DNA from 2 places in the Priestia sp. TRN 1309 genome. Region 1 is predicted to be linked to the other one. Evidence: a T-box and tRNA genes for the amino acid it is inferred to sense, from the RefSeq annotation. Region 1 holds a T-box; the other holds one or more tRNA genes.

Evidence for each region. The T-box of region 1 lies ahead of trpS (tryptophan--tRNA ligase). A T-box ahead of a tRNA ligase gene usually reads a tRNA of that ligase, here a tRNA-Trp.
Region 2: it encodes a tRNA-Trp, which carries the amino acid that the T-box ahead of trpS (tryptophan--tRNA ligase) is inferred to sense. The anticodon was not compared.

The regions. Positions count from the first base shown of each region.
Region 1 is NZ_JBOZGM010000003.1:732,386-735,806, forward strand. Features, by position in the region: gene ACRPLQ_RS15850 (peptide ABC transporter substrate-binding protein) at 1-940, opposite strand, end outside; T-box leader at 1,607-1,811, shown strand; gene trpS (tryptophan--tRNA ligase) at 1,888-2,877, shown strand; gene ACRPLQ_RS15860 (YjbA family protein) at 2,906-3,421, opposite strand, start outside.
Region 2 is NZ_JBOZGM010000002.1:837,249-840,669, reverse strand. Features, by position in the region: gene ACRPLQ_RS11590 (phospholipase D-like domain-containing protein) at 1-1,316, shown strand, start outside; tRNA gene ACRPLQ_RS11585 (tRNA-Trp) at 1,557-1,630, shown strand; tRNA gene ACRPLQ_RS11580 (tRNA-Leu) at 1,657-1,738, shown strand; tRNA gene ACRPLQ_RS11575 (tRNA-Gly) at 1,759-1,830, shown strand; gene ACRPLQ_RS11570 (Na+/H+ antiporter NhaC family protein) at 2,046-3,421, shown strand, end outside.

The sequences.
Region 1 (3,421 bases):
GTTCTGTATTAAACTTGTACCAGTAAGTACCTGCAATTTCTTGAATGTTTAATGAACCGTCTTTCTTTAATTCAGGAAGTGCATCAGCTGGTAATTGACCGGTAGGCATACCCGCCCAGTCTAATTCACCGTTTTTGAACATTGAAAGTTCAGTGTTGTTATCATTGATCATGTACATTTCAACTTTTTTAAGTTTTACAGCATCTTTATCCCAATAGTTTTCATTAGGAACTAGCTCGATTTTGTCGTTATGTTTCCAAGCTTTAAGCTTGAAAGGACCGTTTGACGTATAATTTTCGCCTGCATTTGTGTACCATTTTTCATTTGATTCAGCAATTTTCGTATTCACTGGGAAGTACGTATAGAAAGCTGTTAATTCTAAGAAATATGGCGTTGGGTTTTCTAATGTTACCTCAAGCGTTTTATCATCTGTTGCTTTAACCGCAACGTCATCTAATGAACCTTTTCCTTCATTAGCAGCCTGTGCATTTTTAACATAGTATAATTGATATGCATATTGAGATTCGTTTTTAGGATCTAACGCCCATTTCCATGCATATTCGAAATCTTTTGCTGTTACAGGGTCACCGTTTGACCATTTTGCATCGTCGCGAATCGTAAACGTATATTTAGTTTGATCATCGCTGATCTTCACATCTTTCGCCATTGCATTTTCAGGCTTTCCATCTTTACCGATACGAGTTAAACCTTCAAATGTTTGTAATAATACGTTTGATGACGTTGAATCATTAGCTAAGCCTGGGTTTAGTGAAAAAGGCTCAGTTTTAATATTTACGCGAAGCTCTTGCTCTTTTTTCTTGTCGCCGCCATCACTGCTAGCATTTTCACTGCCACCAGATTCTTTGTTAAATCCACATGCAGCTAAAAACAAGCTCATGACAAGCAGCAAACTGAAAAGAATCGACAACCTTTTCTTCATTGCGTGTTACCCCCTATTAAATTTTGTTTGTGTGGCAACCATATTTTTTTGATATGCACTAATTTCTTAATCATCTTTCAATACAAAATAATCAGTTATTTTTTCGCGTAGTAGAGCGTTAAAGACCTCGCTGCAAAATTATTCTTCTACCCTATGAAACTGTCATCAATTGTTTACATGCTGTAAATCCAATGTATGCGCTTAATATGTAGAAGACTCATTCATTACAAAATCCGCTAATTGAAACAAAACATTGTCTATTTTGTGTTTTCTGAAAAATTAAGAAATTGTAATACCTTTGTAAAAAATATGTTTGTTACGCCTATTATAAATATTTTAAAAATTTATTGCAATACTATTATTTAATGGTATTTTTTTGTCATAAGGGAAAAAACCTTATCTTATAAGGATTGTGCCTACTTGTCTGACGTCTAAAATCTTTTTTGTAGTATAGGTATTACAATAGTATTACAAAGTTATTAGAAATACTAAATAAAAGATTTTTACCAAATCCTCCACCAAATTTTCATCAAGAAATGCTTTAATTAAAAGGTTCTTGTCTTTTTTTGCCGAAGAAAAATTCCAGTAAATTGTCTTATAAACCTTTTTAGCGATAAGATGTTTAAATTCCTGCTTTTTCGCGTTATAATAATGAATAACTATATAATTAAAGCTGTGAAAAAGAGTAGTATGCAGAATTTTCATTTTTAGAGAGTTTGTGGCTGGTGAGAACAAACATTGAAACCTGCAGAATGGACTTTGGAGCTTTCAAGTGCAAAGCTTGAACGTTGATCTCAACGTTACATGAATAAAGATAGTTCACAATAATGTGTGCTAATTAGGGTGGCAACGCGGTCCATTCGCCCCTAGCTTATGCTAGGAGCGGATGGGCCTTTTTATGTTGTATACGTAAACTAGCATCATATATGTGCAGATGAAAGGAAGATTTGATGAAAACAATTTTTTCAGGTATTCAACCAAGCGGTACAATCACTTTAGGCAACTACATTGGAGCGATGAAGCAATTTGTTGAACTTCAACATGACTATAACTGTCATTTTTGTATTGTAGATCAGCATGCAATTACAGCGCCTCAAGACCGTTTAGCACTTCGTAAAAACATTCGCAGCCTTGCTGCTCTGTATGTAGCAGTAGGAATTGATCCAGCAAAATCAACTTTATTTATTCAATCAGAAGTGCCCGCCCACACGGAAGCAGGATGGATGTTACAGTGCGTAGCGTATATCGGTGAACTTGAGCGTATGACTCAGTTTAAAGATAAGTCCGCTGGAAAAGAAGCAGTATCAGCAGGATTATTAACTTATCCTCCACTAATGGCAGCTGATATTCTTTTATACAACACCGATTTGGTGCCAGTTGGTGAAGATCAAAAGCAGCATTTAGAATTAACGCGTGACTTAGCTGAGCGCTTTAACAAAAAATACAATGATATCTTCACTATTCCTGAAGTACGTATTCCAAAAGTGGGCGCACGCGTCATGTCTCTTCAAGATCCTACGAAAAAAATGAGCAAGTCCGATCCAAACCAAAAAGCTTTTATTACGCTCTTGGATGACGCTAAAACGATTGAAAAGAAAATCAAAAGTGCCGTAACGGATTCAGAAGGTATTGTTCGCTACGATAAAGAAAATAAGCCAGGTATTTCAAACTTATTAAGCATTTATTCAATCCTAGCAAATAAATCAATCGAAGACATTGAAGCAATGTACGAAGGCAAAGGTTATGGTGACTTTAAAGCTGACACAGCTAAAGTAGTAGCTGAAGCACTTGCTCCAATTCAAGAAAGATATTATGAATTAGTTGATTCTAGCGAGTTAGATGATATTTTAGATCAAGGTGCCGATAAAGCAAATGCAACGGCTAATAAAATGCTTCGCAAAATGCGAAACGCAATGGGAATTGGCCGTAAACGTTAAAAAAAACGACTGCTATGCAGTCGTTTTTTTAATTCACTTTTGGCTCTTGTTCAATTTCCCAAAGTTTTTCAAAGAAAGGTTGTCCTTTTACTAAGCGCTCGCATAATAATTTATGTTTCGGTGACCACCCTGACTTCGTTTCATCGTATAGCTGATTCCATACGTCTTGAAACGGCATCTCTTGAATGTCTTCGTATTTCGTTGGATTCCACTCTGTGTACCAGTAGCGGATTTGAGCTGTATTTTTTGTTGTATGTAGCTGATCAAGTGCCATAAATAACAGCTGTTTTAGCTGACGTTCTTTACGTGTTAGCCCTCTCATCGTTTCAGGAGACGGCGAAAGAATATGATGCTCTTTTTTAGTTAGCTCGTCTTCACTGAACTTATATTCTAGCTCTTCTTGATCCGCAATCATCTCATAAACTAACTGTTCTTGTCTTGGAATTAAGCGGCTTTTTCGAATTGGGATATGATAGCCCATCGTATCAATTGCTAAAATATTCGTTCCATCTGTAACAATAAAACAATATTCAACCTGCGTGCG
Region 2 (3,421 bases), on a different contig from region 1:
ACTTAAAAGTAATGAATACTGAGAATTTTTACGGAAAGAAAGAATCCACAGACCGTGTTATGCTTTTGGAAAACGGTTATTTTTCAGGGCTTGTTCGGATGCAGATGATTCAAGAAGCGAGGCATACAATCGATATTGCGTACTTTTCCATCGGCAAAGGTCGTTCGTCGGATTTACTTATGGGTGCTTTATTCGAAGCTGCGGACCGAGGTATACGTATTCGAGTGCTGTTAGACGGGATCTCTCATGGGTTAAAAGGCAAGAGAAAAAATGTTCTTTATGCTCTAGCTTTCCACAATAATATTGAATTAAAGTACTATGAGCCCTTTACTATTCTTAAACCTTGGACATGGCATAACCGTCTTCACGATAAAATAATAGTAGTCGATGGCCAATTAGGTATTAGTGGAGGACGAAATATTGGAGATAAATACTTGGCCAGTCAACCGGATAAAAATTTTGTCTATGACCGTGATGTGCTGATTTATAATACAAAGCAAGAAAGTAATAGTGTCATTCTCTCAATGGAGAAGTATGTAGAGAAATTATGGAACCACCCGTATACGCGCAAAGCTTTTCCAAAGCTCAAGAAAACTAAACAATTTCGTGGCCTTTCAGGAAAGAAATTGTTAATAGATCAATACGAAGAGGCCAAAAAAGCAAACGAACCCTTTGTCCATCCTTATATTGTATGGAGAGAATCGACGATGCCTACAAGAAAGATTTCTTTTATTACAAATCCTATTCAAAGAATGAATAAAAGCCCTTTTATATGGAAAACGTTTATTAAGCTTTCCGAGCAAGCTGAAAAATCCATTGTCGTTCAAAGTCCTTATATTGTACCAACAAAAGAGATGGAACAGTATATAGATAAGTCAGTAAAATCTAAAGTGCAAAGAATTATTTTAACGAATTCTATTACGTCCACTCCGAATGCTATGGCTTTTTCTGCATACTTAGGAGTGAAAAATCGCGTTATAAAAGCGGCTTCAAAGCTTTATGAATATCAACAGCCTTATTCCATTCACGGGAAATCCGTTGTTTACGACCAGCGTTTGAGCGCAGTTGGTTCTTTTAACTTAGATTCACGTTCTGTATTTTTAAATACTGAATCTATGGTTATGATAGATAGTGAAGAATTTGCAGCCGAGCTAACAGGGGCTATTGAAACTAAAATTTCTCACAGTACGCTTGTGGGAAATGAGGGGGAACCTGTGGATTTTAATACGGATTCTCAAAAAAACGTGCCTCCTGTAAAATCTGCACTCCTCCATATTCTTTCAGTCTTCACGCGATTTTGGAGACATTTTGTATAGTTCTGCACTTTTCCTAAAAAAGTGCTTTTGCAGAAAGCTTATAAAAATAAATGGTAGAGGATAAAAGGTGCTGCAACTGGCGGTGGAAAGTGTGAAAAGCTGTGATATGCCTCACAGTTTTTTTTGAAGTCGCCAGTACTAGTCATGATTCATAAAAAGACCTATTGACGAAATTCCATATATGTTTTATTATAATATAGCGTCGTCAATAAACGAGGTTCTTTTGAAGAAATCATTTCTAGGGGCATAGTTTAAAGGTAGAACTACGGTCTCCAAAACCGTCAGTGTGGGTTCGATTCCTACTGCCCCTGCCATTTTGGAGTTATTTTTCAATTCACCCGCGGGTGTGGCGGAATTGGCAGACGCGCTAGACTTAGGATCTAGTGTCTTATGACGTGGGGGTTCAAGTCCCTTCACCCGCATCTTTACTTTTATATATTGCGCGGAAGTAGTTCAGTGGTAGAACACCACCTTGCCAAGGTGGGGGTCGCGAGTTCGAACCTCGTCTTCCGCTTCTTTTCAAAAGCAGTTTGCATGTGCAAACTGCTTTTTTTGTTGTAGAAATAAAGATTTTTACTATGCTGTTTTTAATTAGAAATAGTTTATTCAATCAGTGCTGCTTATACGTATTGTTTTCGTGAATATACACATATTATTGGGGTTACATTAAAAGCTAATGAACGATACGTGAAGACGTCTAATATGGTTTTTAAGATAGGGGAGAGTCCTATGGAATCTAGTTGGTTTTCAATTATACCGTTTTTAATTGTTATTCCAATAGCTATTTTCACCAAACAAGTGCTGCCAGGGTTGTTTTTAGGCTTATTAGTAGGCGCTTATTTGATTGATCATTCGATTGTCGGAGGTGTTGAAAAGTTACTTCACTACGTTGTACAAGCTCTTAGAAATAAAAGTAATATAGAAATCGTTGTCTTTTTATACGCGTTTTCAGGGCTTATCGGAATGATTAAGATGGCTGGAGGAGTTAAAGGTTTTGTGGAAACAGCTGCAGAAAGAATTGATACAAGAAAAAAAGCTCTTATTTTAACCTATGTTTCAACCATTGGAACATTCAGTGCTCCCACCTTTCGTTTTGTGACGATCGCGCCCATTATGAGAGCGCTGCTGAAAAAAGTGAAAATGACGACAGCAGAGCTAGGGTTTGTTATTGAAACAACTGCTACTCCTGTTATCGTCTTAATTCCCGTGGCAACGGCATTTGTAGGATATATGGTCTCAATCATTCAAATGGCAATTGATCATCAAGGCATAAAACAAGACGCTTATTCTTTGTTTATTCAAAGCATTCCTTATAATTTCTTTTCGATTGTGATTATTTTAGTAGGGATTTATTTCAGCTTTTTTCATCATTCAACGTCTACGGCTCCTATGAAGCTCGAGGAAGAAGACGAAAAAGATTGGCATGATTGTCATCCTTGCGTATCGAAGGATTTGCCTTCTAAGCCTTGGAATTTGTTAGTACCTTTACTTGTTGTGATTTCACTTACCTTACTTTTAACATGGTGGAGTGGACATCGTAAGAGTCACACCTTTTTTGAAGCATTTATTAAAGCAGACGTGTTAGAAGCGATGGTAGTAGCTTTAATTATGACTACGTTAATTACGCTCATTTTTTTCTTGTTTCAGCGCTTTACATTACAGAATTTGCTTAATGGTTTTATCACAGGAGGCAATGACTTGATGTCCGTTATTTTGTTGTTATCGGTAGTATGGGGATTATCCGCTGTGACAGAAGACTTAGGTTTTTCAAATTTCGTGACGGCACATTCTAAGTGGATTCCTCAAATGTTTGTCACTCCGTTCATGTTTATCTTTGGAGCCGCTATTTCTTACTTTATCGGATCTGCTTGGGGAACGTGGGGGATTTTAATGCCGCTTGGCGTATCGCTTGCAAGTTCTGCAGATCTTTCTTTGCCGTTAATTATCGGTGCGGTGTTTGCGAGCGGTTCCTTTGGAGCGTTTTCTTCACCTTTAAGCGACGATACGAATACCATCGCCAAAATATTAGATTTATCTGTTATTGAATATGCCAAGTATAAATTAAAGCCAGCTTTAATTGCAGCGGGAATAACAGTTGCTTTCTA